DNA from 4 places in the Planococcus alpniumensis genome. Region 1 is predicted to be linked to each of the others. Evidence: riboswitches for the same ligand, from Rfam matches in the RefSeq annotation. Region 1 holds a riboswitch; each other region holds the start of a gene.

Evidence for each region. A riboswitch is a leader RNA that binds a small molecule or an ion and turns the genes downstream of it on or off. The one in region 1 is predicted to bind S-adenosylmethionine.
Region 2: it holds a riboswitch for S-adenosylmethionine, as region 1 does, so the genes downstream of both, G3255_RS06220 (methionine ABC transporter ATP-binding protein) here and G3255_RS17620 (ABC transporter substrate-binding protein) in region 1, are expected to answer to the same signal.
Region 3: it holds a riboswitch for S-adenosylmethionine, as region 1 does, so the genes downstream of both, G3255_RS14540 (O-acetylhomoserine aminocarboxypropyltransferase/cysteine synthase family protein) here and G3255_RS17620 (ABC transporter substrate-binding protein) in region 1, are expected to answer to the same signal.
Region 4: it holds a riboswitch for S-adenosylmethionine, as region 1 does, so the genes downstream of both, metK (methionine adenosyltransferase) here and G3255_RS17620 (ABC transporter substrate-binding protein) in region 1, are expected to answer to the same signal.

The regions. Positions count from the first base shown of each region.
Region 1 is NZ_JAAMTH010000001.1:3,469,385-3,474,135, reverse strand. It holds gene G3255_RS17635 (amino acid ABC transporter ATP-binding protein) at 1-319, shown strand, start outside; gene mmuM (homocysteine S-methyltransferase) at 362-1,315, shown strand; gene G3255_RS17625 (alpha/beta hydrolase) at 1,474-2,241, shown strand; SAM riboswitch class I at 2,342-2,444, shown strand; gene G3255_RS17620 (ABC transporter substrate-binding protein) at 2,724-4,304, shown strand; gene G3255_RS17615 (ABC transporter permease) at 4,398-4,751, shown strand, end outside.
Region 2 is NZ_JAAMTH010000001.1:1,225,885-1,230,635, forward strand. It holds gene G3255_RS06195 (hypothetical protein) at 194-340, opposite strand; gene G3255_RS06200 (arsenate reductase family protein) at 496-852, shown strand; gene gcvH (glycine cleavage system protein GcvH) at 930-1,310, shown strand; gene G3255_RS06210 (ribonuclease M5) at 1,371-1,712, shown strand; gene G3255_RS06215 (thioredoxin family protein) at 1,714-2,037, shown strand; SAM riboswitch class I at 2,073-2,177, shown strand; gene G3255_RS06220 (methionine ABC transporter ATP-binding protein) at 2,268-3,293, shown strand; gene G3255_RS06225 (methionine ABC transporter permease) at 3,286-3,954, shown strand; gene G3255_RS06230 (MetQ/NlpA family ABC transporter substrate-binding protein) at 4,049-4,751, shown strand, end outside.
Region 3 is NZ_JAAMTH010000001.1:2,878,493-2,883,243, reverse strand. It holds gene G3255_RS14555 (MetQ/NlpA family ABC transporter substrate-binding protein) at 1-759, opposite strand, end outside; gene G3255_RS14550 (methionine ABC transporter permease) at 845-1,495, opposite strand; gene G3255_RS14545 (methionine ABC transporter ATP-binding protein) at 1,485-2,516, opposite strand; SAM riboswitch class I at 2,649-2,761, opposite strand; SAM riboswitch class I at 2,949-3,063, shown strand; gene G3255_RS14540 (O-acetylhomoserine aminocarboxypropyltransferase/cysteine synthase family protein) at 3,163-4,452, shown strand; gene metX (homoserine O-acetyltransferase MetX) at 4,465-4,751, shown strand, end outside.
Region 4 is NZ_JAAMTH010000001.1:1,302,153-1,306,903, reverse strand. It holds gene G3255_RS06700 (alpha/beta hydrolase) at 1-659, opposite strand, end outside; gene G3255_RS06695 (gamma carbonic anhydrase) at 760-1,269, shown strand; gene metK (methionine adenosyltransferase) at 1,304-2,500, opposite strand; SAM riboswitch class I at 2,705-2,815, opposite strand; gene pckA (phosphoenolpyruvate carboxykinase (ATP)) at 3,053-4,642, shown strand.

The DNA.
Region 1 (4,751 bases):
GTCCGGAGGCCAGCAGCAGCGTGTCGGCATCGCCCGTGCGCTGGCTTTGGACCCGGAAGTGCTGTTATTCGACGAACCGACTTCTTCATTGGACCCGGAACTGGTCGATGAAGTACTGGCCACCATCCGGCGCGTCGCGGACACCGGCAAAACAATGTTCATCGTGACCCATGAATTGAGTTTCGCGCGCGAAATTTCGGACCGCGTCATCTTTATGGAAGACGGCGTCATTATTGAGCAAGGCACGGCACAGCAAATTTTCACCGAGCCCGCCGTTGAAAGAACGAGACAATTTTTAGGTAAAGCCGTCCAAGGCTGAGGGAATAAAGTAAAACGACTGAGAGCGGAAGGATGGTTTGCAATGAACCCGATTGAACAGATATTGAACGAGTTCCCGGTCCTGATTGTGGACGGGGCCATGGCGACAGAGCTTGAACACTACGGATGCAATTTGAATGATTCCTTATGGTCAGCGAAAATCCTGATGGAGAACCCGGAGTTGATCAAGAAAGTGCATGCGGATTATTTCCAGGCGGGGGCGGATTGCGCCATTACAGCCAGTTACCAGGCGACCATCGAAGGCTACCAAGAAAGAGGGCTGACAGAATCACAAGCGATCGCATTGATCACAAAGTCTGTCGAGTTGGCAACACAAGCGCGAGATGAATTTTGGGACGAGGCAGCGAACCAATCAGGCAGGCCAAAGCCTTTAGTGGCAGCATCGGTCGGCCCGTACGGCGCGTTTTTATCGGACGGCTCTGAATACCGCGGCGGCTATGCGATCGGGGAAGAGCAATTGGCCGAATTTCACAGAGAGCGCATCCGGGTGCTGGTGGAAGCAGGGGCGGATCTGTTAGCTTGTGAAACTTTGCCGTGCCTCACGGAAGCGAAAGCGATCGTAAGCGTGCTGGAAGAATTTCCGCAAGTATCTGCCTGGTTCACGTTCAGTGCGAAAGATGAGTTCCATATCAGTGACGGGGAGCGGATCGCGGATTGTGCAAAATGGCTCGAGGAACGACCGCAAGTGGCGGCAATCGGCATTAATTGCACAGCGCCGCAGTTTATCGAGTCCTTAATCCAGGAAGTGAAAAGCGCGTCTTCCAAACCGGTCATCGTCTATCCGAATTCCGGCGCCACTTACGACCCGGTAAGCAAAACCTGGAGCGAAGAACCGTCGGCTGGTGCATTTTTAGCCAATTCGCAAGCCTGGCATAAAGCGGGAGCTGACATCATCGGCGGCTGTTGCAGCACGACCCCAGGAGATATTGCAACGATCGCCAACTGGGCCCGCCAAGGGAAGGCTTCCGAAGTTTAAAGCAGCCTGTGGTGCGAGTGATCGTCCATTTTATAAAACCTAGTTGACAAGTAGGTTTTAAATATAGTCTAATGTGAATAAGCTTTTTTACGCAGTACGTCACATTAGAGGCAGCAAGTCGGCCTCCTTACTTTTAAAACAGCTAAAGGAGGGTTTGCATGAACGAACAATATCCTGTCATTCAAGGGGCGGAAGCTTTCTTTTTGAAAGGACATAGCACCGGCATCCTATTATGCCACGGTTTTCTCGGCACGCCGCAAAGCGTCAGAGAATTAGGCGAAGCACTCGGCAAACAAGGCTATACGGTTTCCTGTCCGCGGCTGCCGGGCCATGGCACACATTTCAAGGATCTGGAACAGTTCTCTTACGGCGACTGGTTCGCGAGTATCGAGCAGGCTTATGTAGAACTCAAGCAGTCATGCACATCGGTCTTTGTCATCGGACAATCGATGGGCGGCACCTTGAGCTTGGATCTGGCCAGCTGCCATCCTGAAATCGAGGGTCTCGTGTTGATCAACCCAGCGATCGATATTCCGCAGTTTGAAACCTACCGCACGAAGCCGGCCCATGATTATGTCACAGAAGATGCGCCCGATATTAAAAAAGCGGATGCGGTAGAAATCACTTATGGGCAAGCGCCGGTCAAGGCGTATCAACAATTGCTCGGCTATATGGATGCTGTCCGCGCAAAACTCGGCGAAGTCCGCTGCCCGGTCGTTTGTTTCCAGTCGCTTGAAGATCATGTTGTGCCGCCAGCTAACACCGATTATATTCTTGGCAAAATCGGTTCAGAAAACGCGTCCAAATATGAACTCCATGATTCCTATCACATCGCTTCCATGGACCATGAATTAGATTTCATCGTCGCCAAATCTCTTGAATGGATTGCACAGGCTAATGTCTTGCCGGCTGGCGGGCAAGGGTAAATCAAATCGTGTTTCATTTCCATGTAAATAAATTCAATTTATTCAAAATAATGTTGACAAGCCAGATCAAGGGCCGTAACATGAACTTTACAATTTAATCATCTTATCGAGATTGACTGAGGGACTGGCCCTGGGACGTCAAAGCAGCAGACCGCCACGCGGCACTGTGCTAATTCCTTGTACCGTGTGTACAGAGATAAGAGAGGCGATCGAACGTGTGAAACTGCTCCTCTTCTTGTCAAAAAGAAGAAGGGGTTTTTTATTACGTTAAAACCAAGTAAACAGGTAAGATAAATTATTTTTGATGAAGGAGGTGCCTTCAGTGGACAAATGGTTTTCGAAATACCGTCGGAGCTTGAGCGGCAGATTGGCGCATCAACACTTCGGCGCTTCATTGAAAATCTGGGAACTTGGATAGGCTTTTAGGCAGTTGCATACATACTCGAGGCATCATCATTTTTTCAATTATAAGGAGGAACATCGTGAAAAATTTTATCTTTTTAGTTATCACTTTAATTGCACTTATCGGATTGGCCGGCTGTTCCGGCGGGGAAGCAAGTCCATCAACTTCCGGCGGAAATTCAGAGCCTGTAGAAGGCGGGGAACTGAACGTGGCGATCAGCGCGGATCCGAACACATTGGACTGGATGTATACGGGCGAAAGTGCCGCGCGCAAAATCGGCTGGCATATTTATGAAGGTTTGTTTGCCTTGAACCAGGATTTCGAAGCTGCGCCGCTGCTCGCTGAAGATTACGAAGTGAGCGAAGATGGAAAAACCTACACCATCACCTTGCGCGAAGGCGTGACTTTCCATAACGGGGAACCAGTAACGGCAGAAGATGCCAAAGCGTCCATCGAACGGTGGCTGAAAGTATCATCTGTCGGCAAGATCACCAACGACCACGTTGAGTCCGTGGAAGCAGACGACTCGCAATTGACCATTCAATTGAACAAAGCCTATAGCTCTTTACTTTCCGACTTAGCTGCCCCGAAATCGGCCGCTGTCATCTTGCCGAAAGCGGTCGCTGAAGCAGCCGGCGAAAAGCCGCTCGACCATGACCAATATATCGGCACTGGGCCATTCCAGTTTGATTCGTGGAAGCGCGGCGACGAAATCGTGCTTTCCAAATACGATGACTACGCATCAAGAACCGATGAGACAAGCGGTTTGACGGGCGAGAAAAAAACGTATGTGGATTCGGTTCATTTCAAAATCGTCAAAGACCCTCAAGTGGTCGTCAATGGCTTGAAAACCGGACTTTATGATTTTGGGGATGAAGTTCCGCTCGATTTGTACGAAGTGATCGAAAGCACGCCGAACATTGAACCGGGCACAGCCACTAATGGCTATACGGTGTTGACGCCGGATAAATCGGAAGCGCCGTTCGATGACCTGCAAGTGCGCCAGGCATTGAACGCGGCACTCGATAAAGAAGCGATTGCCAAAGCGACATACGGCAACGAGGAATTTTATGAGTTGGACGGCGCGTTGTTCACGCCGAACCAAACCGCCCTGTATTCGGAAGAAAACACAGAAGGCTTCCTGTCTTACGATGTGGAAGAAGCGAAACGCCTATTGGCAGAAAGCAGCTACGACGGCGAGCCGATCAAGATCATCTTCTCAAGCGATTCCAACGACTATAAGAAAATTGCCGAGATCGCTGAACAGCAGCTTGAAGCAGCCGGCTTTGCGGTCGAACTGGAATCTTACGAATGGGCAACATACCTTGAGAAATGGGGAGAGGCTTCCAATTGGGATCTAGTTGTCGTCGGATGGTCCCCGTTCTTCTCGCCGAACCAGGCAGGCATGTTGAGCCAGGATTCGAACAGCAGCGGGTGGTATAACAGCGAGAAATGGCAGGAGCAAATCGCCCAGTGGGCACAAGCGGAATCCGAGGAAGAGCGACAGCAGATCCTCGCCGGCTTGAACGAAACGCTCTACGAAGAATTGCCGTTTGAAAAAGTGACGAACATCTCGAACTTGAATGCGCGCACAACCGATCTCCACGACTATAGCGAATGGTACGGCCCGCGCTTCTGGAATACGTATAAAACCAATTAACAACGAGCCATCAAACAGGATAACTAAGAGAAGAAAATCGTCAGGAACGATGCTGGCGATTTTCTTCCTTTTATGGAGAAGGGGGAACACGCAATGCTGAACTATACGATTCGCCGGCTGTTGTCGGTGATTCCCGTCATGCTGGTCGTCAGCGTTATCGTCTTTATGATCGTGCATCTGACGCCCGGCAACCCGGCGTTCCTCATTTTAGGGGAAGACAGTTCACCGGAAGCAATTGCTGATTTGGAGCGTGAACTGGGCTTGGACCAAGCGCTTTATGTCCAATTCTTCAATTGGTTTTCACAAGTCATCACAGGGGATCTTGGAACCTCCGTTTATTCTTCGCAATCGGTGACCTCGCTGATTGCTGAGAACTTCGGACCGACCTTCAGCTTGATGGCGCTGTCGACGGTGATTTTGCTCGTTATCGCCATTCCGGTGGCGATC
Region 2 (4,751 bases), 2.2 Mb from region 1:
AAAGATGGTCCGATTTTAATTTATACCGACTTATTAAACTTCTTCAACACTCTGAGAATGGGAAGGAAAAACCTTTTCCTTTTTTTGTTTAAGACATGCACGAAGAGGAGTTATATAATTTTTGTATAAAGTGTTTCTTCTGAGAGCAACAGAAACGGTGAGATTTAATTAGCATTTAAGGTTTTTCCTTCGTTCAATACACAATACCGGATGGGAATGGAGACGGCGACTCCTGCGGAAATAGCACGAGCTGAAGACCCTGGACTGAGCGCAGCGAAGGAAGCGGCTGAAGCCGTGTCCTGGCAGCTGGCACCGCGACGTCCTGTCGCGCCAGCTGCATGACCCACATCCTGTGGGCCCGAAAGCGTCCGTCGAAATGGACATCCGATTTTTCATACAAGAAAGTCACATTTTCAATTCAATTTTCACTAACTCCCTTCCAGTCGACTGCTCCGGGGCATTTTGATATGCTTGATTTACAAGACAGGAGGAGATTTGATGATCCAGTATTACGCTTACCCGAAATGCTCGACCTGCCAAAAAGGCAAGAAATGGCTTGAGGCAAATGATGCGGAGTTCGACTATATCGATATCTCGCAAAATCCGCCTTCCGCGGCACAGCTGAAAGAGATCCACCAAACGAGCGGCATCGAGCTGAAGAAGTTTTTCAATACGAGCGGCAAAAAATACCGTGAACTCGAACTGAAGGAAAAGCTGCCGGAAATGTCAGCAGATGAGCAATACAAATTGCTAGCATCAGACGGCATGCTCATCAAACGCCCGCTTGCATGGGACGGCTCTCAGGCGACACTTGGCTTCAAGGAAGAGGCTTACGGAAATACATGGAGCTGACAAGTTTGTCATCTTGTTTTTCATCCTTGGTTGTGGCAAACTAAAATTGAGTCAATTACATATTTGGAGGGGTTTGGATGAGCACACCACAAGAGCTTCGCTATTCAAAAGAACACGAATGGGTCAAAGTCGAAGACGGCAAAGCACGTATCGGCATTACTCATTTCGCGCAAGATGAACTTGGAGACATCGTATTTGTCGAGCTTCCGCAAGTCGGCGACGAGCTGAAAAAAGACGAGCCATTCGGCAGCGTCGAATCCGTTAAAACAGTATCGGAATTGTATGCGCCAATCAGCGGGAAAATCGTCGAAGTCAATTCTGAGCTTGAAGACAGCCCGGAATTCGTCAACGAATCACCTTATGAAAAAGCGTGGATGGTCGTTGTGGAAGCCCCTTCCGAAGATGAGGTCAATGCATTGATGTCAGCTGACGAATATAAAGAAATGACAAACGAGTAAGTTCTGAAAGCGCCTCTTTATGGCGCTTTTTTTCATATAAGGTTTTCTGGGGGGATACGTATGGAGAAAGTGATAGTGGTTGAAGGGATCAGCGACAAAACCCGGATAGCGCCATTGATTGCAGAACCCGTGACGATTCTTTGCACAAATGGTACAGTGAGTGCTACAAGACTCGAGGAAATGCTGCTGCCTTTTGAAGGGCAGGATATCATCATCCTGGTCGATGCGGACGCTTCAGGCGATAAATTGCGCAAGCTCATCAAGCGTGAGTTTCCGGAAGCCCGCCATTTCCATGTCGACCGAAGTTATAAAGAGGTGGCGACGACGCCGCTGCGGAAGCTGATCGATGTGCTCATCGCAGCAGATGTACGGGTCTTAAATCCAGTAGCAGGGAATGACTAGCATGAATGAATGGACACATAAAGAATGGCTGAAGGAAAAAAACACACAGCCTGTTTCAGCTTATTATCTGTATACGCCGATGTGCGGCACGTGCCAAGTGGCCAGCAAGATGCTCGGCGTGGTGGAAGAGCTTTTGCCAGACCTTCCAATGGGCAAAGCCAATTTGAATTATGTACAGGAAGTGGCGGAGCTTTATGAAGTGGAAAGTGTGCCGTGCCTGTTGATTTCACAGAATGGCAAAGTGACAGACAAGGTTTATGCTTTCCAGTCGGTGCCGTATTTGTACGAGAAATTGAAAACGGTTGACGAATACAGCCAGCCATGATAAATTTAATTTCTGAAATTAACTTAATAGCGTAGCTCTTATAAAGAGAGGTGGAGGGAAGTGCCCGATGAAGCCCGGCAACCGTCATGAAAATGAAATGGTGCCAAGTCACTCAAAGTGAAAACTTTGAAAGATGAGAGAACGGTTTATTGTGTTTACACATGTGCCTTTCTGCTTATCTGAGCAGGAAGGCTTTTTTATTAGCAAAAGATTTAGGAGAGTGCCCAATCATGATTGAGTTAAAAGGATTGACAAAAGTTTTTGATACTGGCAAAGCGCGCTTGACGGCTGTCGACCATGTCGACTTAACGGTGCCGGTCGGTGAAATTTTTGGCATTATCGGCTATAGCGGAGCGGGGAAAAGTACCTTGATCCGCCTGCTAAATGGTTTGGAAAAACCGAGCGAAGGCTCCGTTGAAATCAACGGCCAGAACATCACGGCGATTTCGGGGCCGAAACTCCGCAAAGCCCGCCAAAAGGTCAGCATGATTTTCCAGCATTTCAATTTGCTGTGGTCGCGGACCGTCCGCGAGAACATTGAATTCCCGCTTGAGATTGCAGGAGTCGGGAAAGAGGAGCGGCGCAAGCGTTCTGCAGAGCTGATCGAACTGGTTGGCCTCGAAGGACGCGAAAGCGCATATCCAGCCCAGCTTTCCGGCGGTCAGAAGCAGCGCGTCGGCATTGCCCGTGCGCTGGCGAATGACCCGGAAGTGCTTTTGTGCGATGAAGCGACATCGGCTCTTGATCCGCAAACGACCGATGCGATTTTGGAATTATTGGTCGACATTAACAAGCGCCTCGGCTTGACGATTGTTTTGATCACGCACGAAATGCACGTCATCCGCAAGATCTGCCATCGCGTGGCAGTGATGGAAGGCGGACGCGTCGTTGAACTTGGCGAAGTGCTGCATGTCTTCCAGCATCCGAAGGAAACGATCACGAAGCGCTTTGTTGCCCAAGTAACCGAGACGGAAGATTCAGCAGAGACCGTCCGCCATCTGCGCGAGCAATATCCGGAAGGGCAATTGGTCAAGTTGATATTCGTCGGGGACCAGGCAGAGCAGCCGATCCTGACTCAGCTGATCCGGGAATATAAAGTGGAAGTCAATATTGTCCACGGCAACATCTCCCATACCCAACGGGGTGCTTATGGAACGCTCATCCTTCAACTGAAGGGCACTGCAGATGAAATAAACAAAGCTTTAGCTTTCCTCGGTGCACATGATGTACAGACGGAGGTGATGGGCAATGCTTGAGACCTTATTCCCGAACGTAGATTGGGCGGATATGTGGGAAGCAACACTCGAAACCATTTATATGACGGCCATGTCCACGTTTTTCACATTTGTTATTGGTTTGGTCCTGGGGATCGTCTTATTCCTTACCGCACCGAACCAGTTATGGGCAAACAAAATCGTCAACTGGCTGACGGGTGCTTTCGTTAATATTTTCCGTTCGATTCCCTTCATTATTTTAATTATTTTGCTGATTCCGTTTACGAAATTTTTGATCGGCAGCATTCGCGGACCGAACGCTGCGCTTCCGGCATTGATCATCGGGGCAGCTCCTTTCTATGCCCGCATGGTGCTTATTGCGTTAAAGGAAATCGACAAAGGCGTCATCGAAGCTGCCCGGTCGATGGGAGCGACGACTTGGACGATCATTCGCAAAGTATTGCTTCCTGAATCCAAGCCGGCATTGATTTCTGGGATTACGGTGACAGCTATCGCATTGGTGGGCTACACCGCAATGGCTGGCATTATCGGCGCAGGAGGGCTAGGGACCCTTGCCTTCCTGGACGGTTTCCAAAGAAGCCGAGAAGACGTCACCTTGATGGCGACGATTGCGATTCTGGTCATTGTATTCATTGTCCAATTTATCGGTGATTACTTAACTAGAAAAGCAGACAAGCGTTAAATTTCGCACCGTCATGGAATTACTGGAGAAAATAGGGCTTTTTAGTCCAAAAAAATAAAAACTACATTTAATAGAAGAAAAGGGGAAATTTGTAATGAAAAAATTAGTATTTGGTTCATTTGCAGCAGTATTGGCATTATCCGCTTGCGGGGCAGAGGAAGAAAACAACAGCGGCGCATCAGAAGGAGAAACGAGCACATTGACAGTTGGGGCTTCGAACGTTCCGCATGCTGAAATCCTTGAACAGGCTAAACCGATTTTGGAGGAACAGGGCATCGAGTTGGATATTCAGACATACCAAGATTACATCTTGCCAAACCAAGACTTGGAATCAGGCGATTTGGATGCAAACTATTTCCAACATACGCCTTACCTGGAATCGCAAATTGCTGATCATGGCTATGACTTTGTAAGTGCTGGCGGCATTCACATCGAGCCGATCGGCGTTTATTCTCAAGACTACTCGTCTCTTGAAGATTTGCCGCAAGATGCGACAATCCTCATGAGTAATTCAGTCGCTGACCATGGCCGCATCCTGGCTATGCTCGAAGCGGAAGGTTTGATCACGTTGGAAGAAGGCATCGACAAGACGACGGCCGAAACTAGCGATATCGTAGAAAATGAGAAAAACCTGCAGTTTGATACAGAGTACGAAGCAGCTTTGCTTGTGCAAATGTATGAAGCGGGTGAAGGCGATGCGGTATTGATCAACTCGAACTATGCAATTGATGCTGGATTGAGCCCGATGGAAGATGCCATCGCTCTTGAAAGCTCAGATTCTCCGTACGCCAATGTCA
Region 3 (4,751 bases), 590 kb from region 1:
TTCAGCTGTGTCTTCTTCTTGGTACAATTCGACGATGCGCTGATACGCTTCGTTATCTTCTTCGCCAGCTTGTGCGGCTATCAGGTTGATATAAGGTTTTGCCGTATCGCTTTCACGGGCAATCGGGTCTTCTGTCGGGTTCAATCCTGCATCCACTGCGATGCCGTTGTTGACGATGGAAGCAGCCACGTCAGCCATAGCGCGCGGCGTATGGGCGGAAGTCATCGGGACGACTTCAATGTTTTTCGGGTTGTCGATAATGTCTTCTGCTGTTCCGGTCAATCCGGCGTCATCGGATAAAGTGATGAGCCCGGATTCATCGAGCAAGAGGAGTGCGCGGCCCATGTTGGTCGCTTCATTCGGCATAGCGATTTGGGCGCCTTCGGGAAGTTCTTCGATGGATTCGTATTTGTCGGAATACAAGCCCATCGGCGCAATGACGGTAGAGCCGATCGGTACGATGTCGACATTGTGCTCTTCGACAAATTCATCGAAATACGAGATGGTCTGGAAGGCGTTCAAGTCGAGTTCGCCTTCAGCAAGTGCCAAGTTCGGGGCCACATAATCCGAGAAGGTGATGATGTCGAGTTCGATGCCTTCTTTAGCGGCTTTGTCGCCGACATAATCCCAAATCGTCGTGTCCGATCCACTGATGCCAAGTGTTACTTTCGTGGTTTCGCCTGCTGAGCTATCGTCTCCACATGCGCCGAGAAGCGCGGCGATGCCTGCTGTTGCTAAAAGAGCTGTAATTTTTTTCATGATGAAATCCTCCAATGGTTTTTTTGAGTGATTGTGCTGATGAATAAATCGCTTGATTGAATTTAATTGATGTGAATAAAAGGACTTAGCTCCGGCGTACTCTGCGGGACATGAGGTTGCCGAGCGATTGGACGCCCTGCACAAGGACGACCAGAATCGCGACAGTCAAGAGCATGACCAATGTGTCGAAGCGCTGATAGCCGTAAGTGATGGCCAAGTCGCCGAGTCCGCCGCCTCCAATCGCGCCAGCCATGGCGGATGCGCCGATCAGGCCGACGATAGCGATGGTCAATGCCAGGACAAGCGAGCTGAGCGCTTCCGGGATAAGGAAGCGGAAAATAATCTGGCCGGGAGAAGCGCCCATCGCCTGAGCTGCTTCGATGACGCCTTTATCGACTTCAAGCAATGAGTTTTCGATGAGGCGGGCGATATACGGCCCTGCGTAAAACACCAATGGAACGATGGCTGCGGCCGTGCCGATCGATGTGCCGACAATGACGCGCGTCAATGGAATGATGGCGACCATTAAGATGATGAATGGAATCGAACGGAAGATATTGATGACGATGTTCAATACGTTAAATACAGCTTCATTTTCAAGCAGATGGCCCTTTCTCGTGACGACCAGCAAGATGCCAAGCGGCAAGCCGATGAAGAGCGAGAAAACGAATGATGCACCCGTCATGTAAAGGGTCTCCCATAAAGCTTCTAAAATTTGCGATTGATCAACCTGCATGTTGCTGCACCTCCTCTACTTGGATATTGTCGTTTCGGATTGAGGCGAGTGCCCGGTCGATTTCTACGAGTGCGCCGTCGAACTCGACAATCAAGTTGCCGTATGGAATGCCTTGGAGTTCTGTAATGTTACCGAACAGCACATTCAAATCGAGCTGGAATTCACGTGACACCCTCGACATGAATGGCTGCCCGACTGAATTCCCGGTAAACTGCACACGGTAAATCGGCCGTGTGCCGTCGTTGTGGCGAATCTGCTCAAGCAACGAATCCGGCAATTCATCGTTCATGACAGAACGGACGAAACGCTTTGTCGTCGCGTGCTGAGGATTGGTGAACACTTCAAACACGCTGCCTTGCTCAATGACGCGTCCTTCTTCAAGCACGGCTACTTTGTCGCAGATTTCCCGGATGACGCCCATTTCGTGTGTAATGAGCAAGATGGTGATATTGTATTCTTGATTGATGCGGCGCAGCAGATCCAGTATGGACTGAGTCGTCTGCGGGTCGAGCGCTGACGTTGCTTCATCGCATAGCAGTATGGACGGGTTTGTGGCGAGTGCCCGCGCAATGCCAATTCGCTGCTTTTGCCCGCCGGACAATTGATCCGGGTATTTTTTCGCTTGGTCGGCAAGCCCGACAAATTCCAATAGTTCCGCCACTTTCCGGTCGACTTCCGCTTTCGGAGTCTTTGCCAGGAGTAGCGGCATCGCGATATTATGATGCACTGTTTTCGAGTTCAGCAAATTGAAATGCTGGAAGATCATGCCGATGTCTTTTCTTGTATCGCGGATTTTGCGTGCGCTTAAAGTGGAAATATCTTCTCCGTGGATGAGCACGCGTCCTGTTGATGGGCGCTCGAGCAAATTCACCGTGCGGATCAACGAGCTTTTTCCTGCGCCGCTGAACCCGATGACGCCGTAAATTTCTCCGGTTTCGACGGTCAAGTCAATGCCATTGAGCGCATGGACTTGCTGCTTGCCGGATACATAAGTTTTCTTGACTGCTTCAAATTGAATCATGGTGTCCCTCCTGTGGCTGCAAATAACGATTCGAATGAGTGCGAACGAACACTTTCTTGAAATAACAACAAAAAGCCCTCTTTTTTCTTATGCGCAAGAAAAAAGAGGGCTTCAAAATATGAAACCATCTCATTCTCATCTTCCAAATGCTAGAGCATTTGCAGGAATTAGCACAGTTTTCGCTGGTTTGCGAATCTGCTGCCGAAACGTCATAGGGCCTGTCCCTCGGTTTCTCTGGATAAGAAAGTGATGTAAGCTATTCAATTCGTGATTCCTACTCTATTTTGAAATAGCGAAAAAGTCAACAGCTTTCACGTAATTTTTTTTCGGTAGATGAGCTACTTATAGTAGTTAAAATTTTTAGAAAAATATCCTTGACTTTAGCCAGGGCTGTCCTCTATACTTTTCCACAAGCAAAAAAATAACTGAATACTCTTATCACGAGAGGCGGAGGGAATAGGCCCTACGATGCCCGGCAACCAACAGGCTCATGTCTGGAAAGGTGCTAAATCCTACAGCGCGCATTTGCGTCGCTGAAAGATAAGAGGAGGCAAATCCGTATATAACGGCCCTCTTCTTTCTGAAGAGGGTCTTTTTGTGTCCTCCTCAAACCGAAAAACTATTACAAAAACAGGAGGAATTGACAATGACAAACTTCAAACCAGAAACTCTTCTATTACACGGCGGCCAAGAGCCGGATCCAGTGACAGGCGCTCGCGGCGTACCGGTCCATAAAACGACTTCTTATGTATTCAAAGATACCGAACACGCACAAAACCTATTCGGCCTGAAAGAAGCGGGCAATATCTACTCGCGTATCATGAACCCGACAGTCGATGTGTTCGAACAGCGCGTCGCACTTCTTGAAGGCGGCACTGCTGCAGTAGCTTTATCATCAGGAATGGCAGCCATTGCATTCTCAGTATTGAATATAGCTGAAGCGGGAGACGAAATTGTTGCCGACAGCAATTTATATGGAGGAACCTATAATCTATTCGCCAACACATTGCCGCGCTATGGCATTAACGTAAAATTCGTCGATGCCACGGACCCTGAAAATTTCCGTGCAGCGATTACGGACAAGACGAAAGCCTTGTTCGGTGAAATTATCGGAAATCCAAGTTTGAACGTGTTCGACGTCGAGCGGGTAGCTAATATCGCACACGAAAATGGCGTACCGCTTTTGATCGATAATACCTTCGCGTCGCCTTTCGTCAGCAACCCGATCGAATTTGGTGCAGATGTAGTCATCCATTCAGCCACGAAATGGATCGGCGGGCACGGAACGACAATCGGCGGCGTAGCGGTCGATGCCGGACGCTTCAACTGGGACAATCCGCGCTTCCCGAATTATACGGAGCCGGATGAATCCTATCACGGCATCCGTTTCGGAATCGATGTACCGGAAGCGGCATTCGCGACGAAATTACGCGTCCAGCTGTTGCGCGATTTCGGTCCATCGCTCAGTGCGGACAGCGCCCACGCACTGCTTCAGGGACTTGAAACTTTGCATCTGCGGATTCCACGCCACGCGACGAACGCACAGAAGGTCGCGGAATATTTGAAAGACCATCCGCAAGTCGAGTGGGTCAATTACCTCGGATTGGAAGGACATCCATCCAAGACACTTGCTGATAAATACTTGAAAGACAGCTATGGTTCGATCGTCAACTTCGGCATCAAAGGCGGACGGGAAGCCGGCCGCAAAGTGATCGATGGCGTTAATTTATGGTCGCACGTGGCGAATGTCGGCGATGCCAAATCATTGATTATCCACCCGGCGTCAACAACACACCAGCAATTGACAGCAGAAGAGTTGAAAAACAGCGGCGTAACGGAAGAGTTGATCCGGTTGTCTGTAGGATTGGAAAACCACGAAGATTTAATCGCTGATTTGGAGCAAGCGATCCAAGCGGCAGTACTCGAGAACGCGTAAGGAGGGAATCGGATGACGACAGTATCCATCGGCCAGCTAAAACTTGAATCAGGTCAACTATTGCGCGAAGTGGAATTGGCGTATGAACGCGTCGGAGAAAGTTCTGCGCCGGCGATTCTGGTTTGCCACGCGCTGACGGGCGATCAATATGCAGTGGGAACTGCAGATCAACCGGGCTGGTGGTCAGGGCTGATCGGCCCAGGAAAAGCGGTGGATACCGGGCAGTTCCAAGTCATCACGTTCAATGTACTCGGCGGCTGCAGCGGTTCGACCGGCCCGCTTTCGATCAACCCGGAAAC
Region 4 (4,751 bases), 2.2 Mb from region 1:
GCTTGCTTGGACAGCCAAGTGCGACCAGCTGTCGTCCGCGTAATCAAATCGCGCTGGCCAACGTGGAGCATGACCGGCAAATCAGGAAGCTGTGTTTGTGCTGCTTGTTCCAAATAGCCTTGCAATTCCTTCCACCAGGCCGGTGAACTGAGCGACTGGATCGCTCGATCGGCACCCGCCGATTCGTCCTGGAACTTGCGTCTCGTCAAATGGCGCAATTCGATGCCATGGTCGATTTTCCCTTTTCCGGTAAGCTTGCTGATGCCGGACAATGCAAGCGTTGGCTTGCTCGGCACTTTTTGCAATTCAAACCATGGTGACGTGACAATAAGCGCTGCTATCGGATGGCGGTTTTCAGCAAGGGCATGGATGGCAATCGCTGCTCCAAGCCCGTGTCCCGCGAGTACAATCGGCAAGTCATTTCCTGCTGCCAATCGCAGCAGCTCAGCGGCTGTTTTATCGTACTCGAAAAATTGTTCGCGGTGCACAGAATCATCTGCTGCTTGTGTCCCATGTCCTGGCAGATCGCCCATATAGACGTGAAACCCACTCCTGCGCCATTTCTCGATTTGCCATGCATAGCGCTTATGCTCCTCGTATGCACTATGGATCAACACGATAACGCCTTTTGCATCGCCTTCCGCTTGCCATTTCCACATAATCCGCGCCTCCCCTATACAGCTTGATCGATTGACCTTTTCCGTTGTTTTGATACGATTAGAACTAATTACATCTTATCAATGATAAAGGAGCTTTGCCATGATCTATCCATATAAAGACAAATCACCAAAGATTGACAAATCGGTATTCATTGCTGATTATGCGACCGTCACAGGAGATGTGACGATCGGCGAGAACTCCTCTGTATGGTTCAACACAGTCATCCGCGGCGACGTCGCACCGACTGTCATCGGGAAAAATACCAATATCCAAGATTTGTCGATGCTCCACCAAAGTCCGGACAACCCGCTCATCTTAGAAGACGATGTCACTATCGGCCACCAAGTGACGCTTCACAGCTGCAAAATTAGAAAAGGCGCTCTGATCGGCATGGGCTCAATCATTTTGGATGGTGCAGAAATTGGCGAAGGAGCATTTATCGGCGCAGGAAGCCTTGTGGCACAAGGAAAGAAAATCCCGCCGGGCACATTGGCATTCGGGCGCCCAGCAAAAGTAGTGCGTGAACTGAACGAAGCAGACAAAAAGGATATGGAACGCATCGTCCGGGAGTACGCAGAAAAAGCAGCTTATTATAAATCACTTCAATAGAAAAAGCAGGCGGAAAATATCCGCCTGCTTTTTATTATGCGTTAGCCTGTTGTTTCAAAGCATCCGCTTTGTCTGTGCGTTCCCACGGAAGGTCGACATCCGTACGGCCGAAATGGCCATAAGCCGCTGTCTGTTTGTAGATCGGGCGACGCAAATCGAGCATCTTGATGATGCCGGCTGGGCGCAAGTCGAAGTTTGCGCGTACGAGTTCGATGAATTTGTCTTCGCTGACTTTCCCAGTGCCGAACGTATCGACAGCAATCGACACCGGATGTGCTACGCCGATTGCATAAGCGAGCTGTACTTCACATTTGTCGGCAAGCCCAGAAGCGACGATATTCTTCGCCACATAGCGTGCTGCATAGGCACCCGAACGGTCGACTTTCGTCGCGTCTTTACCGGAGAATGCCCCACCGCCGTGTCGTGCATAACCGCCGTACGTATCGACGATGATCTTGCGGCCTGTAAGCCCTGCATCTCCTTGAGGCCCGCCGATGACGAAGCGTCCTGTCGGGTTGATGAAGTATTTGGTTTCAGCGTCTAGCAGTTCAGCCGGCACGACTTCATTGATGACATATTCTTTCAAGTTGCGCTGGATTTGCTCTAGGCTGACTTCTGGATGGTGCTGTGTCGAAATGACGATCGTATCGACACGCACTGGTTTATTGTTCTCATCATATTCAATCGTTACTTGCGTTTTGCCATCAGGACGCAAATACGGCAAGATTTCTTCTTTGCGCACTTCTGCCAAGCGGCGTGCGAGCTTGTGCGCCAGGCTGATTGGCAATGGCATCAATTCTTCTGTTTCGTTTGACGCATAACCGAACATCAAGCCTTGGTCGCCTGCTCCGATCTCATCCAATTCTTTATCGGTCATCTGGCCTTCACGCGCTTCGAGTGCCACGTTGACGCCTGCAGCGATATCTGCCGACTGCTCATCGATCGCTGTCAACACTGCGCTTGTCTCGGAATCGAATCCGTATTTCGCGCGTGTATAGCCGATTTCTTTAACGGTCTGGCGGACTACTTTCGGAATGTCTACATATGTGGATGTCGTGATTTCGCCGGCAACAAGGACGAGCCCTGTCGTTACGGTCGTTTCGCATGCGACACGCGCATTCGGGTCTTCTGTTAGGATCGCATCCAGGATTGCGTCTGAAATCTGGTCGCAAATCTTATCCGGATGGCCCTCTGTTACTGATTCTGATGTGAATAATCGACGGTTTGTCAAAAAAAGTTCCTCCTTATATCCTGCGAGATTGCTCTCGAAATTGATACGGTACTCGTTTTCCCATGTCAAGTCCGTTTCCGTTTATAGGAATTGAACTTCCAGCTTTTTCAGCCTGCACACGAGGATTAAGGGCATTCCATAAAAAAATCCCTTCACTCATCCATTAGTAATGAGGAAAGGAATAATCATCATAAGCACCTTTCACTCTTATCGTCCAAGGCATTCGCCTTGCTTCAGGTTGGGCACCATCGCTGCAATTGCAGCAGGTTGCCGGGTTTCATTGGGCCTGCACCCTCCACCAGCTCGGAATAAGAGTATCCGTTCAATTTCCCATCATACGGAATGCAACAAGCACTGTCAACGTTTTTACCGGAAACGATTGTCAGACTTTTAAGCATGCATCTTTTTCTACTATTGAAAGAACACAAATCATGAACATTGACAGATTTCTAGTTATTAGTATAGACTAATCGCGTCAATGTGTTATACTAATGTTCGAATATAGATCTTCCCCATTCATTTGGGAATAAACGAAAAGGAAGGTACATATATATGACTTCAGTGAACCTAGCAAATGATTTGAAAGAGCTTTTGAACGGCTCGAATATCAATATGCAATTATCCGTTCCACAATTGGTGGAAGCTGCAACATCCCACGGGGAGGCAGTATTGACGCGTGAAGGCGCGGTCAAAGCGGAAACCGGCAAATACACGGGCCGTTCGCCTAAAGACAAGTATATGGTAGAAGAGGCGATTTCGAAAGATAAAATTGACTGGGGCAGCGTCAACCGCCCAATCTCCGCTGAAATCTTTGAAAACCTATATGCTAAAGTCCTTAATCATTTGAAAGAAAAAGACGCTTTGTATGTCTTCAAAGGTTTTGCCGGTGCAGATCCTGAGTCCCGTCTGGCGATTCAGACGATCAACGAATATGCATGGCATAACCTGTTTGCCCATCAATTGTTCATCCGCCCGACTGCGGAAGAACTGAAGGCGCATGAAGCTGAATTCACTGTTGTTTACGCCCCGACTTTCCACGCAGATCCTGCAGTGGACGGAACGGATTCCGAAACATTCATCATCGTTTCGATGGAAAAGAAAATCATCTTGATCGGCGGTACAGAATACGCAGGCGAAATGAAGAAATCCATCTTCTCGATCATGAACTACATCCTTCCTGAAAAAGGCATCCTGCCGATGCACTGCTCGGCGAACGTCGGCAAAAACGATGACGTTGCCTTGTTCTTCGGCCTTTCCGGTACAGGGAAAACGACTTTGTCGGCTGACGAAGACCGCAAATTGATCGGCGACGATGAGCACGGCTGGTCCGATAACGGCGTCTTCAACATCGAAGGCGGCTGCTATGCAAAAACGATCAACTTGTCACGTGCTAACGAACCGCAAATCTTCGATGCCATCCGTTTCGGCTCTGTTCTTGAAAACGTCGTCGTTGACAAAGACACGCGCATCTCGGATTACGACGACGGATCATTGACAGAAAACACGCGTGCAGCGTACCCGATCGATGCTATCGATAATATCGTTGTCCCTTCTGTTGCAGGCCACCCGAAAACGATTGTCTTTTTGACTGCGGACGCATTCGGCGTATTGCCTCCAATCAGCAAATTGACGAAAGAACAAGCGATGTATCATTTCCTTAGCGGCTATACATCGAAACTTGCCGGCACAGAACGCGGCGTCACTTCACCGGAAGCGACATTCTCGACATGCTTCGGCTCACCATTCCTTCCGCTTCACGCGACTGTCTATGCAGAAATGCTCGGCGATAAAATTGATGAGCACGGCGCAGACGTCTACCTAGTAAACACGGGATGGACTGGCGGAGTATACGGCGTCGGAAGCCGCATGAAACTGTCATACACTCGCACAATGGTCCGCGCAGCGATCCGCGGCGACTTGAACGGCGTGGAAATGGAACACGAATCCGTCTTCGGCTTGAACATGCCAAAAGAAATCCCAGGCGTGCCGACTGAAGTATTGAACCCGCGCAATGCATGGGCTGATAAAGAAGCTTATGACCAAAAATCACAGGAATTGGCGAAGAAATTCAAAGACAACTTTGAAAAATTCGGCACTGTGGATGCTGGCATCAGCCAAAAAGGCGGGCCTACCCATAATTAATCCAATCAAAAAGGACCAAGAGAAATGCATTATTTCTCTTGATCCTTTTTTGTGTTTATTTAACTACTGATCGCCTTGGCTAAGCCTCTGCTTTATCATGGCCAGGCTT